DNA from 2 places in the Bacillus sp. GW821-FHT01G09 genome. Region 2 is predicted to be linked to the other one. Evidence: a T-box and tRNA genes for the amino acid it is inferred to sense, from the RefSeq annotation. Region 2 holds a T-box; the other holds one or more tRNA genes.
The links. A T-box is a leader RNA that pairs with one kind of tRNA and senses whether it is charged. The one in region 2 lies ahead of tyrS (tyrosine--tRNA ligase), so its partner is inferred to be a tRNA-Tyr.
Positions count from the first base shown of each region.

Region 1: it encodes a tRNA-Tyr, which carries the amino acid that the T-box ahead of tyrS (tyrosine--tRNA ligase) is inferred to sense. The anticodon was not compared.

Region 1 is NZ_JBWKWL010000005.1:13,644-23,638, forward strand. Features, by position in the region: gene AC07VD_RS16425 (PTS transporter subunit EIIC) at 1-1,275, opposite strand, end outside; gene AC07VD_RS16430 (MurR/RpiR family transcriptional regulator) at 1,301-2,152, opposite strand; gene murQ (N-acetylmuramic acid 6-phosphate etherase) at 2,169-3,083, opposite strand; gene AC07VD_RS16440 (GNAT family N-acetyltransferase) at 3,193-3,675, opposite strand; gene AC07VD_RS16445 (2-thiouracil desulfurase family protein) at 3,689-4,144, opposite strand; tRNA gene AC07VD_RS16450 (tRNA-Glu) at 4,324-4,398, shown strand; tRNA gene AC07VD_RS16455 (tRNA-Val) at 4,402-4,477, shown strand; tRNA gene AC07VD_RS16460 (tRNA-Thr) at 4,482-4,554, shown strand; tRNA gene AC07VD_RS16465 (tRNA-Tyr) at 4,577-4,661, shown strand; tRNA gene AC07VD_RS16470 (tRNA-Gln) at 4,666-4,737, shown strand; gene sigW (RNA polymerase sigma factor SigW) at 4,968-5,531, shown strand; gene rsiW (anti-sigma-W factor RsiW) at 5,545-6,171, shown strand; gene cdaA (diadenylate cyclase CdaA) at 6,332-7,153, shown strand; gene cdaR (CdaA regulatory protein CdaR) at 7,146-8,600, shown strand; gene glmM (phosphoglucosamine mutase) at 8,619-9,965, shown strand.
Region 2 is NZ_JBWKWL010000001.1:776,297-786,291, reverse strand. Features, by position in the region: gene ywaD (aminopeptidase YwaD) at 1-343, opposite strand, end outside; gene tyrS (tyrosine--tRNA ligase) at 499-1,740, opposite strand; T-box leader at 1,782-1,996, opposite strand; gene ywaE (tyrZ transcriptional regulator YwaE) at 1,991-2,506, opposite strand; gene AC07VD_RS03915 (YwaF family protein) at 2,656-3,369, shown strand; gene AC07VD_RS03910 (glycosyltransferase family 8 protein) at 3,479-4,339, shown strand; gene sacY (transcription antiterminator SacY) at 4,392-5,234, opposite strand; gene sacX (SacY negative regulator SacX) at 5,288-6,667, opposite strand; gene epr (minor protease Epr) at 7,094-9,031, opposite strand; gene celB (PTS cellobiose transporter subunit IIC) at 9,259-9,995, shown strand, end outside.

The DNA.
Region 1 (9,995 bases), on a different contig from region 2:
CAGGATGATTTGCGAAGGCAGGACTAGAAAGGAAAGCGGCAGTCCGGAGACACCAATCGCAATGGTGGCTACTTGAAAATACGCTTGAAAGGCGCCGCCGATTCCAGCTCCTAAACATGCTGTTAAAAACGGACGGCCAAGCGGCAGCGTGACTCCGAAAATAAGCGGTTCACCAATGCCGAGCAGTCCCGATGGAAGCCCGCCGGCGATTGCTTTCCTCAGTGTTGTTTTTTTCGTCTTCACGAAAACGGCAAAGGCCGCGCCTACCTGTCCTGCACCTCCCATAGCCAAAATAGGGAGCAGAGGATCATTGCCAATTGAATTGATCAGTTCCATGTGCACAGGCGTCAAGCCTTGATGCAGTCCGGTTACGACGAGAGGAAGGAAGGTTGCGCCCAGAATAAAGCCTGCAGCGATGCCGCCGATGTCCAGGATGGACAGAAGGCCGGATGTAATGGCATCAGAAATGAATCCGCCTAAAGGCATAAATACGACATACGTTACGATTCCGGTGATTAACAGTGAAACGGTGGGTGTGACAATGATATCGAGTGATTGAGGAATAAAACGGCGAATAAATTGTTCGGTGTAAGCAATGAATATGGCTGCGAAAAGGACGCCGATCAGACCTCCCCTGCCCGGGAGAAGCTCTTCTCCAAATAAACTGATTTTTACGATCTCCGGATTGATAATCAAGATCCCGGCCAAAGCCCCAAGTGCGGGTGTCCCGCCAAATTCTTTCGAAGCGTTAATACCGACGAGAATGCCGAGATAAGTGAACAGCCCTGATCCGATGACTGTCAGGATAACCGCAATTTGTGAGTCTGCAGAGAGCCAGCCTGCTTGAATAATTGCTTTGGTAATCCCAGTAATTAAACCGGAAGCGACTAGAGCGGGAATAAGAGGGATAAAAATGCTGGCAATTTTACGTAAGAAAAGTTTGAAAGGAGTGGCGTTTTTTCGATTGATATCGGCTTTCTTTTTGGCCGCTGCTTCTTTGACATCGGCACCTTCTTCTGCTGACACGAGCTTTGAGAAAGCAGCTGTAACATGATTGACAACTCCTGTGCCGAGGATAATTTGTAAGGTTTCAGCTTCAACGACCCCCAATACGCCGTCAAGCTTTCTTAAAGCCTGAGCATCCGCTTTGCTTTCATCGTAAGGCGTAATGCGCAGGCGTGTCATGCAATGCGTATATGAAGAAATATTGGATTTTCCTCCGCATAACTCAAGGATTTTCTGTGCGAGATGATGGTAGTTATTTTCTTTGCTCATTAAAACCCCTCCCCTTCAAGATGCCTTATTTTTTTCTCATAGATTGGATGGCTGCTCTCGTTTTATCTATATAACCGGTTGTCGTTTCATACTGCTCAGCCGCCATGCCTAAAAACAAAACATCAATTATAAAAAGCTGGGCGAGGCGGGAGGAAGTGGCTGCACTTCGAATCAAGGCTTCATTGGAATGGGCTGTATACAAAGGGACATCAGCCAGTGCGGAGACGGATGTCTGACTGAATTGTGTGAGGCTGATCGTTGTGATGCCTTTTTCCTTGGCCATGGCAAACAGTTCAATGATTTCCTGTGTCTCTCCTGAAAACGAAATGGCGAATACGATGTCGTCTTTATCTGCATTTGCGATTAAAGATGCCACAAGATGAGTGTCTGTAAACGCGGTTGCTTGTTTATGAATGCGAAGCCACTTTTGCTGGGCGTCCTTGGCGACAATGCCGGAAGCCCCGAGGCCGATAAAATGCACGGTATGAGCTTTGAGAAGCAGAGAAACCGCTCGTTCAAGCTCTTTGTAGTCCATCAGGTCTGAAGTATCCTGAATGGCTTGAATGGCATTGCCGGCCGTTTTTTCGGAAATGGAGGGCAGCGGCTCGTGGGGAACAATATCCCGGTAGCCCTGAAACGTAGGCTTTGCCAGATCGCCCGCTACTCTCATTTTTAAATCTTGAAATCCTTTTAAACCGAGTGATTTGCAGAGCCTGATGACGGCAGCGTCACTTGAATTGGCTAAGGCGCTGATTTCGTTGACCGTGCTTTCGATTGCTTTGTGGGGATGGGCTAGGATATAATCTGCAAGTTTGCGCTCGGATGGAGGGAGCTTATGCTTCATTGATTGGATGATCGCTAAACCGCCTGTGGCCATTCTAGTTCTCTCCTTATCATGGATGGTAATGTTCGATTGCTTTGTCAATGAAACCGTTCGCTTCATCGAGTAATGTCTTTGCTTGTTTCTGATCTGTGCTTGTTTTGAGCATGACGATTGCTGTTTTGACGTGATGATCGGCTTGTTCCAGAGTGTATCTGGCTGTGTCGTATGAAGCGTTTGTAAGGCTTTGGATAATGCTGATGGCGCGTTCTTTTAGTTTTTTGTTGCTGACGTTGACGTCTACCATCAAGTTTTCGTAAACCTTGCCGATTTTGACCATTACAGCGGTAGATATCATGTTTAGAATCATTTTATGAGCGGTTGCGGCTTTCATACGTGTTGATCCTGTAATGGCCTCAGGTCCGACGACAACCTCAATGCTGTGATCCGCATCCTTGCTGATGGCGGAATTTTCATTGCAAGTAAGGGCGATGGTGTGTGCTCCGACTTTGCGGGCGTATCTTAGGGCGCCTGCGGCGTACGGTGTGCGGCCGCTTGCTGCGATGGCAATGACGGTGTCATTTGAAGTGAGCTGTATGTTTCTTAAATCTTCAGCTCCTGCTTCTTCACTGTCTTCAATGCCCTCTGCTGCCTGTAAAAAGGCTTTGGGGCCTCCAGCCATGATTCCGATGACCTGATCTGGGCTTACGCTGTAGGTGGGAGGACATTCAACAGCATCCATGACGCCGAGTCTGCCACTTGTGCCGGCGCCTGTATATATGAGCCGGCCTCCATTTTGAAACGATTCATATGCGCAGTCTACAGCTGTTTTGATGTCGGGGAGAACCTCCTGAACGGCTGCAGCGACTTTCATATCTTCGTTGTTGATCATTTTGAGGATGCCGAGAGTGTTTGCTTTGTGGATTTCAACTGTTTGGCTATTGCGTGATTCCGTTGTAAGACGGTGAAGGTTTAATGGTTCTGACATGAGGATGCCCCCTGTTTTAAAATGATATATCTCAATATTCAGTATATTCATCTCTGTTATGATATTTCAACTATGTTTTTAAATTTTTGAAATTTTATTTCACTCAAGACTATAAGAAATGATGAAGGATCAACTGTTCTCCAAGCGGGCCGATTCTTCGCCGTCCTTTATCAAGGAACCCGCTTTTCATATAAAGGTGTTTTGCGCGTATGTTCAGATGATTGACGGCCAAGATGATTTCGTCGCACCATGGAAAATATCCGCTCACAAAAGCGGGAAGCAAAAGCATGGCTTTTTTCGCATAGCCTTTTCCGTGATGCACAGCGTTTAAAGACAGGGAGCTGAGCAGTAAAGCAAATGGATTGTTAGAATAAGAAGCAAGCGTTTCTTTTGATGCATGTAAAATGAAAAAACCGACTGGAAGGTCGTCTTTTAAGATGACAACCGGGTATCGGTCCTGTATGCCCAGAGCCTGAGACAGCACCTCTTTCGGGAGGGAGGTAAAGCGTTTGTCATCGTTGGTGAGCGTGAATGATTGGAGCTCGGGCAAGTGTTCAGGCTTATAGAAGGATAAAGAAATGTCTTGAGTCATGGGGGTGGCCTCCTTACAATATGTCGTTAAGCTCGTTTTCCGAAATGACGCGGTAGCCCGCTTGTTTTAACAGTGCGGCGGTTACTCCGCTGCCGGTGATTTTTTTGCCAGAGAATGTGCCGTTATAGATAAAACCGCTTCCGCAAGATGGACTGTTTTCTTTTAATATGACGGCAGAAGCGTTGATTTCTTTTGCGTAAGCCAATGTTTTCGCGGCGCCTTCCATATATAGTTCTGTGACGTCTTCTCCTGAAGCTGTCACGATTTTCGCTGTTCCATTGAGGACATCCTCGCCGGTGCCTCCTATGATTTCTGCGGGTTCGCGTGGGGTAGAGAAGCCGCCGAGAAGTTCAGGGCAAGCCATGACTGCTTTCTTTTCATCGACGAGTTTTCTGATTTTCTCCGACGCTGCGTGAGAGCCGTTATATCTGCATTCAATGCCTCCAAGGCAAGAACTGACTAGAATCATATTGGTTTCTCCTCTCTTGCTTTGCTTGTCTCTATCATAAAATAAATGGCTTTAGTTGGGAGGCTTTTTCAGTTAAAAAAGGAGTTAAAAAGTTTGAAAATAAAAAATTTAATTTTCCTCTTTACAAACAGGGGGTGACCTGTATATAATAACTTTTGTCAGCTCGACGAGAACACAACGGCCCGTTGGTCAAGCGGTTAAGACACCGCCCTTTCACGGCGGTAACACGGGTTCGAATCCCGTACGGGTCACCATTTGGAGGATTAGCTCAGCTGGGAGAGCATCTGCCTTACAAGCAGAGGGTCGGCGGTTCGAGCCCGTCATCCTCCACCATCTTGCCGGTGTAGCTCAATTGGTAGAGCAACTGACTTGTAATCAGTAGGTTGGGGGTTCAAGTCCTCTTGCCGGCACTGTTTTTTCAAAATTTTATGTGGAGGGGTAGCGAAGTGGCTAAACGCGGCGGACTGTAAATCCGCTCCCTCAGGGTTCGGCAGTTCGAATCTGCCCCCCTCCACCATTATTGGGCTATAGCCAAGCGGTAAGGCAACGGACTTTGACTCCGTCATGCGTTGGTTCGAATCCAGCTAGCCCAGTCACAGACACCTTTGATCAAAAGGTGTCTTTTTTCTTTTCGGAAAAATCATTCCAACTTCTAACTGTTCAGTCTGTATAATAATTTTAAAAATATGTTAAGGTAGTTTATTCACGAATTACCATCTACACCCTGCCAAAAATTTGATAAACTTATTTTATAAAAAAATTGAAACCTTTTGAAACGAAGCTCGTATACATACAGACCGGTGAAGGCAGAGGTTAGATAAATATGGAAATGATGATTAAAAAAAGAATTAAACAAGTCAAAAAAGGCGACCAGAATGCATTTGCGGACATCGTAGATATTTACAAAGATAAAATTTATCAGCTTTGCTACCGTATGCTTGGCAATGTGCATGAGGCGGAGGATATTGCACAGGAAGCTTTCATCAGAGCGTACGTTAATATCGACAGTTTTGATATTAACCGGAAATTTTCAACTTGGCTTTATCGAATCGCGACCAATTTGACCATTGACCGCATTCGCAAAAAGAAGCCGGATTATTACCTCGATGCAGAGGTGGCTGGTACGGAAGGCTTGACCATGTATTCTCAAATCGCCGCAGATGGTGTTTTGCCTGAAGATGCAGTTGTGTCGCTGGAGCTCTCAAACACGATACAGCAGAAAATTTTAAAGCTTCCTGACAAATACAGAACAGTCATCGTATTAAAGTATATTGACGAACTCTCATTAATTGAAATCGGGGAGATTCTAAACATTCCTGTGGGGACTGTGAAAACGCGGATTCACAGAGGCAGAGAGGCTCTTAGAAAACAATTAAGGGATCTTTAAGTGGGGTGATGAAATGAGCTGTCCTGAACAAATTGTGCAGCTTATGCATATGCATCTTGATGGAGATATCCTTCCAAAAGATGAACACGTATTAAATGAACATCTGGAGACATGCGAGAAATGCAGAAAGCATTTTTACGAGATGGAGAAATCCATAGCGCTTGTACGGAGCACATCGCATGTCGAAGCCCCCGCGGATTTTACCGCTAATGTCATGGCAAAATTGCCTAAGGAGAAGAAAAGAGCTTCTGTAAAAAGATGGTTCAGAACCCATCCCGTTATCGCAGCTGCTGCGGTATTCATCATTTTGATGGGCGGGGGTTTTTTTAACAGCTGGCATAATGACCACAATTTCAGCGTGTCCAAGCAGCCGAATCTTGTGGTTCATAACCATACTGTGACCGTACCAGAAGGTGAGACGGTCAAAGGTGATGTCACTGTCAAAAACGGCAAGCTGATTATTAAAGGCAAAATAGACGGGGATGTAACCGTCGTAAACGGCGAAAAGTATATGGCCTCTGCTGGACAAGTCACCGGTCAGATTGAAGAAATCAATCAATTATTCGACTGGACATGGTACAAGATGAAGTCTGCGGGGAAAAGTGTACTCGATGCATTCAATCCGAACGGAGAAGAGTAAAGCGCGTTAGCCGCTTTGCTCTTTTTTTGCGGGCTGAGAGCGCTGGCACATTTCACTTGCTAAATCGAAATGTGGTATAATGGGCTCGCTATGTAAAGTACATATGCGTAACACGTAAAACACAAAATACGAAATGACTGAAATCTTGGAGGACGAGGAAATGGCTTTTGAGGATATCCCTTTTTTGCAGTACCTCGGCAATGCCGTTGATATTCTCCTTGTTTGGTATGTGATATATAAATTGATTATGGTGATACGCGGCACGAAAGCGGTTCAGCTGTTAAAAGGAATTGTAGTCATCGTGCTTGTTCGTATGGCCAGCCAATATTTGGGCCTCAGCACACTTCAATGGCTGATGGACCAAGCGATAACATGGGGATTTTTAGCGATTATTATTATTTTTCAGCCTGAGCTGAGAAGAGCGCTTGAACAGCTAGGCCGCGGCCGCTTTTTTTCGAGGAGCGGCACGCCTGTTGAAGAAGCGCAGCAGAAAACGATTGAGGCCATTACAAAAGCGATCAATTATATGGCGAAACGCCGTATAGGCGCCTTGCTGACCATTGAGCGGGATACTGGAATGGGGGATTATATTGAGACCGGCATACCACTGAATGCCAAAGTCAGCTCTGAGCTGCTGATCAATATTTTTATCCCAAACACCCCGCTTCATGACGGTGCGGTGATTATGAAAAATAATGAAATTGCCGCGGCCGCCTGTTATCTGCCGCTTTCTGAGAGCCCGTTTATTTCAAAAGAACTGGGCACGCGGCACAGAGCGGCTGTCGGTATCAGTGAAGTAACAGACAGTTTGACGATTATTGTGTCTGAAGAGACCGGCGGCGTCAGTGTGGCAAAGAACGGCGACCTTCACAGAGAGCTTACAGAAGAAGCGCTGAAAGAAATGCTTGAAGCCGAGTTTAAGAAAAACACCAGAGACACTTCTTCTAACCGCTGGTATTGGAGGGGCAAGAAAAATGGATAAATTCTTAAACAACCGCTGGGCTGTGAAAATCATTGCTCTGCTTTTCGCGCTCTTGCTTTATGTGGCGGTTAACAGCAACCAAGCACCGACTCCGAAAAAACCGGGTGAATCTTTCTTTCCGACATCAACAACTGATGAAGCAACTCTGACTGATATTCCGGTTAAAGCGTATTATGATGATGAAAATTACGTCGTAACGGGTGTTCCGCAAACGGTTAATGTCACGATAAAAGGCTCGACAAGCGCCGTGAAAAAGGCTCGGCAGACCAAAAACTTTGAAATATATGCTGATATGGAACATTTGAAAACCGGCACACATAAGGTTGAGCTTAAGGCCAAAAACGTGTCGGATGGGCTGACAATCTCAATTAATCCGTCTGTTACGACAGTGACCATTCAGGAACGGACGACCAAAAGTTTTCCCGTAGAAGTGGAGTACTACAACAAAAGCAAGATGAAAAAAGGCTATTCTCCGGAGCAGCCGATTGTCAGTCCGAAAAATGTGCAGATTACCGGATCGAAAAATGTCATCGATAATATTTCTCTTGTAAAAGCTTCAGTGAATTTGGAAAACGCAGATGAAACGATTGAAAAGGAAGCGAAAGTGACTGTCTATGATAAAGACGGAAACGCGCTTCCTGTCGACGTGGAGCCCTCGGTCATCAAGATTACCGTTCCGGTGACAAGCCCGAGTAAAAAAGTGCCCTTTAAAATTGAACGGACAGGAAGCCTTCCTGACGGTGTCAGCATAGCGAATATTGAATCCAGCCCCAGTGAGGTAACGGTTTACGGCTCACAGGATGTGTTGGATTCTCTTGAATTTATTGACGGCGTCAGCTTAGATTTAAGTAAAATTAACAAGGATTCCGATATCGAGGCAGATATTCCGCTTCCTGACGGTGTCAAAAAAATCTCACCGTCAAAGGTGACTTTGCATATAGAAGTCGACAGTGAAGCGGATCAGAAGTTCGAGAATGTCCCTATCAAGACTGTAGGGCTGAGCAGCTCACAAAACATTGAATTTCTTGATCCTGAATCACAAGCGATAGATGTAACGGCTAAAGGCTCTCCCACGAATATAAATAAACTGAAAAAATCAGATATTGAATTGTATGTGAATGTTTCAGATTTAGAGGACGGGGAGCATAGCGTGAAGCTTGAAGTGAACGGGCCACAGAATGTAACTTGGTCCTTGGGGCGGAAAAACGCCAAAATCAAGCTGACGTCTAAGAAAAGCAATACATCAACGAATGATAACAGCAGCAATACATCAGGGAACCAGGATGACACAGATAAACAAACAAATGATCAAAAGAACAATCAGCAAGAAGATACAAAGAACACTGATAAAAACAACAACGATCAAAACCAAGACGAAAATAAAGATCAAAACCAAGATCAGGATGAGGATGAATCCACTGCAAATTCACAATCCTCATCGGAATAAAAAAGGAGCGATTATAAAATGGGCAAGTATTTTGGAACAGACGGTGTAAGAGGTGTCGCCAATAGTGAGCTTACACCTGAGCTGGCCTTTAAAGTCGGACGTTTCGGCGGTTATGTGCTGACAAAAGACAAACAACGTCCAAAAGTGCTGATAGGCCGCGATACACGCATCTCCGGCCATATGCTGGAGGGAGCCCTTGTCGCCGGACTTTTATCCATTGGCGCAGAAGTCATGCGCCTGGGTGTCATTTCTACACCAGGTGTATCTTATTTGACAAAAGCGATGGATGCAGAGGCGGGCGTCATGATTTCCGCTTCTCATAACCCAGTGCAGGATAACGGCATCAAATTCTTTGGGGGAGATGGATTTAAGCTTTCTGATGAACAAGAGGCTGAAATTGAGCGCCTGATGGACGAACCTGAGGATAAGCTGCCAAGACCTGTCGGAGCAGACCTTGGACTTGTAAACGATTATTTTGAAGGCGGACAAAAATATCTGCAATTCTTAAAACAGACAGCTGATGAAGATTTCACAGGCATTCATGTGGCATTGGACTGTGCCCATGGCGCAACGTCAGCCTTGGCGACACACCTGTTTGCTGATTTAGATGCAGATGTTTCTACAATGGGGACTTCCCCGAACGGATTAAACATTAATGACGGCGTCGGTTCGACTCATCCCGAAGCGCTCAGCGCGTTTGTCAAAGAGAAAAACGCGGATCTCGGTCTTGCGTTCGACGGTGACGGCGACCGCCTGATTGCTGTCGATGAAAAAGGAAATATTGTAGACGGCGACCAAATCATGTACATATGCTCAAAACATCTGAAATCAGAGGGCCGTTTAAAGGATGATACTTTGGTTTCAACCGTGATGAGCAACCTCGGCTTCTATAAGGCGCTCGAAAAAGAAGGCATCAAAAGCGTGCAGACAGCTGTCGGCGACCGCTACGTAGTAGAAGCAATGAAAAAAGACGGCTACAACGTCGGCGGAGAGCAGTCAGGACATCTTATTTTCCTTGATTACAACACGACAGGGGACGGTTTATTGTCTGCTATTATGCTGATGAACACTTTGAAAGCAACAGGCAAGCCGCTGTCAGAGCTTGCAGCTGAAATGCAGAAGTTCCCGCAGCTGTTAGTCAATGTGAGAGTGACTGATAAATATAAAGTTGAAGAAAATGAAAAAGTAAAAGCAGTTATTTCTGAAGTTGAAAAAGAAATGAACGGCGACGGCCGGATTTTGGTGCGCCCTTCAGGAACTGAACCGCTCGTCCGTGTCATGGCTGAAGCGAAGACGAAAGAGCTGTGCGATGAGTATGTCAATCGCATTGTTGAAGTCGTCCGGTCAGAAATGGGATTAGAGTAACGAAGTCTATTATCAGAGAGTGAACAAGAC
Region 2 (9,995 bases):
ACGCCGCTTGGAGAAGAATATCGCGTCCTGCTGAAGACAGTGTTCCCTCAAGCCGGTCAGGAATGTTGAATCGTTGAACCTTCACATCAAGCTTTAATTTTCTCATTGATGAGGCGATCAATAGGGCACTCTTTTTTTCAGCTGCAGTTCCGGCTATTCTGGGGCCGATTGCTTCACTTAGCTGAGAAATGGTAGAGTACGCATGTTTTGCTTTGAATGGAAGCTCGCGCTCGCTATTTGATATTTGTACAGCGTGCGCGGCAGGGGTGACACTCTGTGCCGGCAAGAGCAGTGTGCCGGCAGTTAAAACAGCCATCGTCATGACAGTCAAAAGCTTTTTCATCAAAAATAAACCTCCCCTAAATGTATGGTTGGGGAATATTTCGGGATGCTAAAGGAGTTTCCTGCAAGATGGAGAGCGTTTTTGAAAAGACAGTGCTTTATACCTGCAAAAAAACGCTTATGAATGAAGGGTCATAAGCGTTTCGGAATATCAGACTATTGGAGCTTTAAAAACTTGCGTTTGCCGACTTGGATGATCATATTCTCTCTTATCTCTGCTTTGGCGTGAACATCTGTTATTTTCTCTCCGTCGATGCGTACACCTCTGTTTTGAATCATGCGGCGCGCCTCGCTCTTCGAAGAGAGGAGTTTTAGCTTGACGAGCAGATCAATCATCGCTATCGTTTTTTCGCCTTTCCAGTTTACGGCCGGTATATCTTCCGGCAGGCTGTTTTCCTGAAAGACTGTTTTAAACGAGTGTTCGGCAGCTTCTGCTGCTTTCTCTCCGTGATACATTCGGACGATTGTTTTGGCTAAAAGCATTTTGGCATCACGCGGATGAACGGCGCCGGTTTCTAAGTCTTTTACGAGCTGTTTTTTCTCTTCAAGCTCTAAGTCTGTCGCCAAGTGGATGTATTTTTTCATCAGGCTGTCGGGCAGTGACATCGTTTTTCCATACATGTCGTTTGGATGTTCGTTAATGCCAATGTAGTTGTGTTTCGACTTCGACATTTTCTCGACGCCATCCAAGCCTTCCAAGAGCGGCATAAGGATGACGACTTGTTTTTCTTTGTTGTATCGTTCTTGGAAATGCCGTCCCATGAGGACATTGAAATGCTGATCCGTTCCGCCTAATTCAATATCACTTTCGAGAACGACAGAATCATATCCCTGCATCAATGGGTAAAAGAATTCATGCAGTGAGATTGGTTTTTGCATGGCGATGCGTTCTTCAAAGTCGTCGCGCTCCATCAGGCGGGCTACCGTTATTTTCCCTGCTAATTCAATGACATCTTCCAGATTCAATGTTTTCAGCCATTTTGAGTTATAGTGAAGCTCGACTTTTTCTGGATCAAGCACTTTTCCGAATTGCTCAAAGTAGGTTTTGGCATTGTGCTGAACTTCTTCATCAGTCAGTTGCTTTCTGGCTGCCGATTTTCCGGTCGGATCACCAATTTTTCCTGTGAAATCCCCAATTAACAGCTGGACAATGTGGCCGTTTTCTTGAAATTGGCGAAGCTTATTTAACACAACCGTATGGCCCAAATGTACATCCGGTGCAGACGGATCTAATCCGAGCTTAATTTTAAGCGGCGTGCCCGTGGAAATTGATTTCACGAGCTTTGCCTTTAATTCCTCCGGCGGTATGACTTCGTGGGCGCCTGTCATGTATAGCTGAAGCTGTCTTTCTACCTCTTTTTGCTGTGACGCTGTGAGCTGCTCAAATGTTCTCATCATTTTTCCTCCTTTTTTACAAACACAAAAAAGAGCCCATCCCGATAAGGGACGTGGCTCAATGCACGCGGTACCACCCTGGTTGAAGACATCGTCTTCCGCTCATTCGAATAACGGTTTCCCGTTCTTTGCTACTTTTAAGGTTCACAAAGAAAGCTCGGGGAGGTAATTCACGTTTGCTGTGTGCCGGCTCGCACCTTCCGCCGGCTCTCTGAAACAGGGAGACAAACCGCTACTGGATTCCCGTCAAAGCTTATGTTGTATGAAGATTGTCAGCTACCTTTCTAAGCAGCCCTGTCAATATTTTCTGTTCGTCCTTCGTCATTCCCGCAATGAGCTCTGTTTCCCCTTTGTGAAACTCCGGGTAGAGTTCTTCGATTGCTTGTTTGCCGGAATCGGTGATAGAGACAAACACGAGTCGCCGATCTCTTGTGTCGATGCTTTTACGGCAAAAATTCTTTTTTTCGAGCGTTTTGATCACGTTGCTTGCTGTAGCTGTAGATATCCCTGACAGCTCAGCGATTTTTCTCGTTTCGAGCGCTCCCCATACCCATAGATCATAAAGAATGGAGAAAGCGGTCCAAGAAAGGTTATAGGAAGAAAGAACCTCAGTCTCCATTTTGACACGGAGCCTTTGCGCAGACCGATACAGATTCGTAGCGATCGAAATGGCTTCCAGGTTGAGTGACTCGACGGGCATTTGTTTGAGCTTAGAAAGTGTATCGTGTTCTTCCTTCCGAAGCTGCTGATGTTGATGTGAACGTTCCATTTTTTAGGCCTGCCTTAAATTATCAGAATCATTAGCTATGAAACGAATTGTAACAGAGTCTGATGTGAACTTCAAGCCCATATATCGGTGAATAAAAAAAGCCCAAACAACGCCAAAATAAACAAAAACCCGCAAACGGGGGTGCAGTTTTGCAAAAATATGTTCAATCCGTCTATAAGCATGATCCGTTTCATCTGTTTTCGACAGAGCATGTAGTGACGTTAGCGATTATCGCCCTTTTGGCCATTCTGTTGTTTTTGTTCCAAGATGGGGTCAAGCAGCCGAGGGCCAGTCGGTTTTTGCGTTCTCTGTTTGTGTTTCTTTTGCTTGGTTCGCAAATCGGCTATCAAATATGGATGGTCGCCACGGGCAGGTGGTCGGTGCGCACTTCATTGCCTCTCCAGCTTAGTGACCTGTCGGTGTATTTGTCAGCTATTATGTTAGTGACAAAAAGCAGAAAGCTGTTTGTGTTTTTGTTTTTTGCCGGCATCGGCAGTTCGATTCAGGCTCTTGCCACTCCTGACCTTGGAATGTTTTCATTTCCGCATATCCGATATATCCTCTTTTTTATTTCTCACGGGTCTGTGTTTTTATCCTGTCTGCTGATGGCTGTGATTGGCACCTACAGAATGGGCCAGCGCTCGTTATGGGTGACAGTCCTGCTTGTTAATGTGTACGGCGTCTGTATTTTCCAGATTGATCGCTGGCTTGGCGCGAATTATATGTATTTGACGAAAAAACCGGGCGGATCCTCTCTCTTAGATGTTCTCGGGCCATGGCCGTGGTATATCGTCTCGGCTGAAGCCATCACAATCGCAAGCTTTTTCATTCTTTATTGGCTTTATCGCATCTTCAAAAAATGACACCTTTTTTGTTGTATCACACATTCTGTTTTAAAAAATGTCGGAGAACGTGTTTATTTTTTTGAAAAAGGGTATGTAACTTGTACAACAAAAAGGGAGATGAATACCATTGAGGAAAGATGAAATCATGCATATCGTATCATGCGCAGATGATAATTATGCTCGTCATTTAGGTGGGATGTTCGTTTCTTTATTGACTAACATGGATCAGGAGAGAGAGGTAAAATTATACGTCATTGATGGCGGAATTAAGCCTGATAACAAAAAAAGACTGGAAGAAACCACTTTGAAATTCGGAGTGCCGATTGAGTTTTTAGAAGTGGATACCAAAATGTATGAACATGCGGTAGAGAGCAGCCATATTACAAAAGCCGCGTATTACCGCATTTCGATTCCCGACTTAATTAAGGATGAAAGCATCAAACGAATGATTTACATCGATTGTGATGCGCTTGTCCTAGAGGATATTTCTAAGCTATGGGACTTAGACATTGCGCCATACACCGTAGCCGCTGTTGAGGATGCGGGGCAGCATGAACGCCTGAAAGAAATGAACGTCACTGATACAGGGAAGTATTTTAACTCAGGTATCATGATTATTGATTTTGAGTCTTGGAGAAAGCAAAACATCACAGAAAAAGTCATCAACTTTATCAATGAACACCCAGACGAAGACTTTCTTGTGCTGCATGACCAAGATGCACTGAATGCGATTTTATATGATCAGTGGTATGAACTTCATCCGCGCTGGAACGCTCAAACCTATATCATGTTAAAGCTGAAAACCCCATCTACTCTGTTAGGGCGGAAGCAATATAATGAAACAAGAGAAAACCCGGCAATCGTGCACTTCTGCGGCGGAGAAAAGCCTTGGAACTCCAATACAAAACATCCGTATCGCGATGAGTATTTCCATTACATGTCCTATACGAAGTGGAATACGATTGGGAATCCGGCGATCAACCAATAATACAGATATAAAAAAACGCTTTTGAGATGATCAAAAGCGTTTTTTGTTTGTCTCAGCGTGCGACTGACCGTTGGTAGAACCGCTGAATATGCATGGCGATGTAGCACAATTCTTTTTCAGGAAATTCAAAGCCGTATTCCTTCTTCACAAAGGTGCCGATGCTTAGGGCACACAGGAAGGCATCCTTAAACTTCTCTTTAATGATGTCGATCATTTCTGCGTCCAGCTCGTAAATGGATTCGCCTGCTTTGATATGCTGAATGGCAAAGCGGAGATGGGTCACAAGCCGTTCATAAGAGATGGTATCTTCAACGATATTAATAGACAGTTGAATTTCGATAATCTCGATAATATCACGGATCATTGTTGTAATATCAAGCGTTTGTGTCATATCGCCGGCATTGTTTCTTGCTGTGTGGATATGCATGGCGATATTGCCGATTTCATCATCAGGAATGTGAATCCCCAGTTTATCTTTAATCAGTGCTCTGGCCCATAAGCCGATCTGGAACTCCTTTGGATAAAGGACTTTGATTTCATTCAGCAGCGGATTTTTGATAACCATCCCATTGCTCAGGCGTTCAATCGCAAAAGAAAGATGGTCTGAAAAAGCGACATGAATGCGCTCGTTGATTTTGATATTCAGCTCTTTTTCGGCATGAGAGATAATTTGCTCAGAAATCTGAATGTGGTCTTCAGGCAATGTTTCTAAAATCTCTTCGAACTGCTTATAGTCAGGTGTATCTTTTCTGATAAAGGTTTTTTCTATTTTTGACGGATCGACAATGTCATTCTTCTTTTTGTTAAACGCAATTCCTGCACCCAAGAGAATCTTCTCTTCATTTTGATCCTTTACGACGATAGCATTATGATTTAAGATTCTTTTAATTTTCATAGCTTTTTTGTCCTTTCATCCCCCGTTTTATGAATGAAAACGAATAAATCCAGTTATTCTGTCTCTTCTTTAAACCCGAGAAACAATGTAGCTATAAAAGCAGAGACGGCTGCGATCAAGAAACCGATCATATAATGAACAAAATTCGCGGCGCCAAACGGCAGCACAATTGAAATCATCGGAATGCCTGTCAGCCCGTAGGAATTTGCCACAACTTGTACCGCAACCACGTATGCTCCGCCAATAGCACCGCCGATGGCTGCTCCGATAAAGGGACGGATCAATTTGAGATTTACCCCGAATACAATCGGCTCAACAATGCCTAAAAACGCGGTCAGAGAAGCGGGGAGCGCAATTTTCTTCAGGCTTGATTGTTTCGTTTTGAGGAATACCGCAAGCCCCGCTCCGCCTTGGGCCACATTCGCCATCGACCATATCGGCACTAAAAAGTTGACACCGACATGCGGATTAGCAAGCAGCGTTGCCTCAATTGCATAAAAGCTATGATGCAATCCAGATAGGACGATGGTGGAGTAGATGCCGCCGAAAAGGGCTCCGGCGGCAATGCCGGCGTGATCATAGATATAGACGATCGATTGTGTCATGATCTGGCCGATGATGGACGCGGCGGGATTCATCACAATCAGCGCGAGGCACCCTGTCACCATGACCGTAATAAAGGGAATAATCACGACATCAAGTGACTTCGGCACAATCGATTTTAATAGCTTCTCAATTTTGCTCATGACAAAAACGGAGAGAAGAATCGGTATCATGGAACCCTGATACCCCATCATCGGGATATGAAGCCCCCATATGTCTAAAGAAGACGGGGTTTTGCTGCCGAGCATAGACGGGTCCAGCAGATCAGGATGCGTCAAAAGCCCCGCGATCACTGCCCCTAGGTATGGGTTGCTGCCAAATTGCCGTGCGGCACTGAAGCCGACTAAAATTGGCAGTAAAATAAAGGCTGTACTGGACACGAGGTCGAGCATTTTAATCCATGGGCTGCCGGCAGCGAACCAGTGAAACACCTTAATCATGCCGATCAGCCCCATGAGCAGGCCGCTTGCTGTTATTGCCGGAATAATCGGCACAAAAATATCGGACAGTGTTTTCGCAAAAGCTGCGGCAGGGTTCAGCTTCCGGCTGGCTTTTTTCTGGTGGACAGGTTCTTCAGAAGGCGCGGTCTCCCATACATGAACGACTTCTTTATATATTTTGTTGACGACGCCTGCTCCGAAGATAATCTGGAAAAGCCCATAACGGAAAATGGTGCCCTGCACACCTTGCAGGTTCTCAATGGCATGTATATCAATTTTCGTCTCGTCCTTTACATCAAAACGAAGACGGGTCGTACAATGGCTGATGCTGATAATATTGTTTTTTCCTCCTGCGAGCAGCAGTAATTCTTTTGCAATCTCTTTATGCAAGCAATCAAAACCTCCTTTGCTGAAGAAAAGTCGGCTTGTTCATCGTATCAAATGAAAAGTTGACAATCAAAATGAAAAAAGTGAGAAATACCGGCTGAAAATGACAAAAATGCCCGCGTCGACGACGGAGCATGAGAATAGGGGTTGTCCAAGGCGCCGTTATGAGCCCAACACGAAAAGAAGAGTTAAAATGCCCTGCTTTTTAGGCACTAATACTCCCTTTGCATCATTGGGTCTTGCCTGCCTGCCCAGTCACAATCCCGCCATATGTGGTGATAACTGTAATAACGTTCATTTTATGCTGTTCATGGCTGTATAGCAATAGTATGAAAAGCCTGTGAGGCGGATGGGAAAAAGGTTGTGTACGATTTTCTTAGAATGTAAAAAACCTTTAAGACCTGGAATGCAAGTCTTAAAGGTTTTTGGTTACTTTTTCGGTTTGACGGCGTTCAGCCGTTTTTGCAGCTTTGTTTTTTCATTGGATGCTTTTAATTGATTCACTGCAGACTGAGCGGATGCCTTTGATTTCTTTGTTTTGTCTTTTTCCGCTTTCTTCACTTTTGCCTTGGCAGTTTCGACTTTTTTTGCTTCAGCCGCCGCCACCTTTTTCTTCACTTTGTCTAACCGTTTTTGCAATGCCGTTTTGTCCTTGCCTGCTTGAAGCTGATTGACGGCTGATTGTGCTTTTGCCGCATTTGCATCAGTTGATTTCTTTTCAGCCGCAGATACGGATTGCTGTGCCGTCTTCAAATTGGTGCTCTTCACTTTGTTAAGGCGTTTCTGCAGGGACGTTTTTTCTGAACTTGCAGGCAGCTTGCCAATTGCTGATTGTGCGCTGTCCACATCTGTTTTCTTTTTGCTTTTTTCCGCTTTTGCAACTTTGTCTTTCGCTTGCTTTGACGCGATGTATCGTTTTACTTGGTCTAAGCGTTTTTGAAGGTTCTTTTTGTCTGTTCCGTTTGGCAGCTTGTTGATGGCAGTTTCTGCTGTATCAACGGTTTGCTGTGTTTTATATTTTTCTGCCTTTGCGACTTTGTCTTTCGCATCTTTTACATTTCTGTATGACTGTACTTTATCCAGTCTTTTTTGCAGGGCAGTTTTGGCGTCGGAGCCCGGCAGCTGGCTGACGAGTTCTTGCGCTTTGTTGATATCGGTTTGTGCTTTTGTTTGTTCCGCTTTTTTCACCGCTTGCTCTGCTGCCGCGTACGCTGAATCTGTTGCCTGTGCTTTATATTGGATTAAGCCGTAGCCAAATTGCTGATCGCGGCCTGCGGTACCAAGATCAACGATATTTCTCCGCATTTCCTCGCGAAGCTGGACGTTTGTCTCGGCAGGATCACGCTGTTTTAACAAAGCAAACATGGCAGCGGCGTGCGGTGTCGCTTGGGATGTTCCGCTTCCTGTTGCATAATACTGGTTTAAGTAAGTGCTTGTGATGTTTGTCCCAGGCGCTGAAAATTCAACTTCATCTCCAGTTGTTGAGAAGGAGGCAAGCTGATTCTTTTCGTTTGTTGCTGAAACAGCAACGACACTGCTGTATGCCGCCGGATAATTCACTGGCTTGCCGTTTCCGTCGTTACCGCTTGCGGCAACAAGCAGAACGCCTTGTTCATATGCTTTGTTCACGGCGTCATGAAGGATTTTGCTGTCTGACGTCGTGCCAAGGCTCATATTGACGATGTCCATCCCGTTTGCGATCGACCAGTCAATTCCTTGGAGAAGACTTTGAAGATCCCCCGAGCCGTTCTGATCAAGCGCTTTAACCGCGAATATTTGTGCTTCCGGTGCGATGCCGTCAATTCCGTAGCCGTTATGCTTGGCTCCGATAATCCCTGCGACATGTGTTCCGTGGCCGTTATCATCTTTGTAAGAAGAGGTATAACTGACAGCTGAATACCCGCCGGCAATCGACAGGTCATCGTGGGGGGAGATCCCGCTGTCAATGACGGCAATTTTGATATTTTTTCCTGTCAGTCCTGCCTTCCAAGCCTGTTTCACCTGAATGGGCTCAAGGTTCCATTGCTCAAAGTTGTCAGAGGTGTCAGTGCCGTCTGACAGCACTTTGAAATCCGTGCTGTCTGCTGCGGTAAATGATACGTTGTTTTCTACATACAAAATATCAGGATCCTGCTTTAATTCTTTTACTGTCTCCTGGTCTGCTGTGACCGCTACCGCGGGAAGATGCTTATACTGCTGTTCAACATCAGCATCACTATCCAGGATGGTTTCCTTTCCGGCCTTGTTTTTATAAACCACAATAACCTCTTTCTCACTGTTGTTTTGCGCATGAGCGAGAGGGCCTATGGCGAGAAAACTGAAAAACAGAGTGACTGATACAACAAGTTTGCAAGACATGTTTTTCATGGTTCATCTCCTTTTTCTATGATGTTTGATATATATATCGGAGAAAAAAAGAGAGATTAATAGTAAGAAGGAAAAAATTTTTCATGGGCAGGGTTGTTTAGCAAAATGCAGATTTTTTCCGCATAAAGAGGAAATTTTTCAAATGAATTTGTAAGCGTTTTCAAAATAAGATAAAGAAAACATTGCGGAGGTTGTTCACAAAGCAATGAGAAAAGGGGGCTTTTAAGATGAGCGCATTCACTCGGGTAATGGAAGAAAAAATAATGCCTGTCGCCGGGAAAATTGCCGGACAGCGGCACCTCAGCGCTTTGCGTGACGGAATTATCCTGACCATGCCGCTGATTATTATCGGGTCTGTCTTCTTGATTTTAACGAGCCTGCCGATTCCGGGGTATGCTGATTTCATGGCGAGTGTGTTTGGGAAGGAGTGGGCTGATAAGCTCGGATATCCCGTCAATGCTTCGTTTGATATTATGGCGATGATCGCCGCTTTCGGGATCGCTTATCGGCTGGCGGAAAGCTATGGTGTTGATGCCCTTTCGGCCGGAGCGATTTCAATTGCCGCATTTCTATTGGCAACGCCGTTTGAGGTGCCGTTTACACCGGATGGCTCAACGGAGTCCATCATGGTAGGGGGCGGAATCCCGATCACGCTGCTTGGCAGCAAGGGCTTATTTGTCGCCATGCTGATCGCCTTGTTTTCAACCGAAATCTATCGGTACATTATTCAAAAAAATATCGTCTTCAAAATGCCAGACGGTGTGCCGCCTGCGGTAAGCAAATCGTTTGTCGCGCTGATTCCCGGCTTTATCATTGTGTTTCTCGTGTGGCTGGCGCGTCTTCTGATTGAAATGACACCTTTTCAGAGTCTGCACAATGTCGTAGGAGACCTGCTTGGCACACCGCTTTCCATCCTTGGCGGCAGTCTCGGCGGAAGCCTGATTGCTGAATTTGTACAGATGCT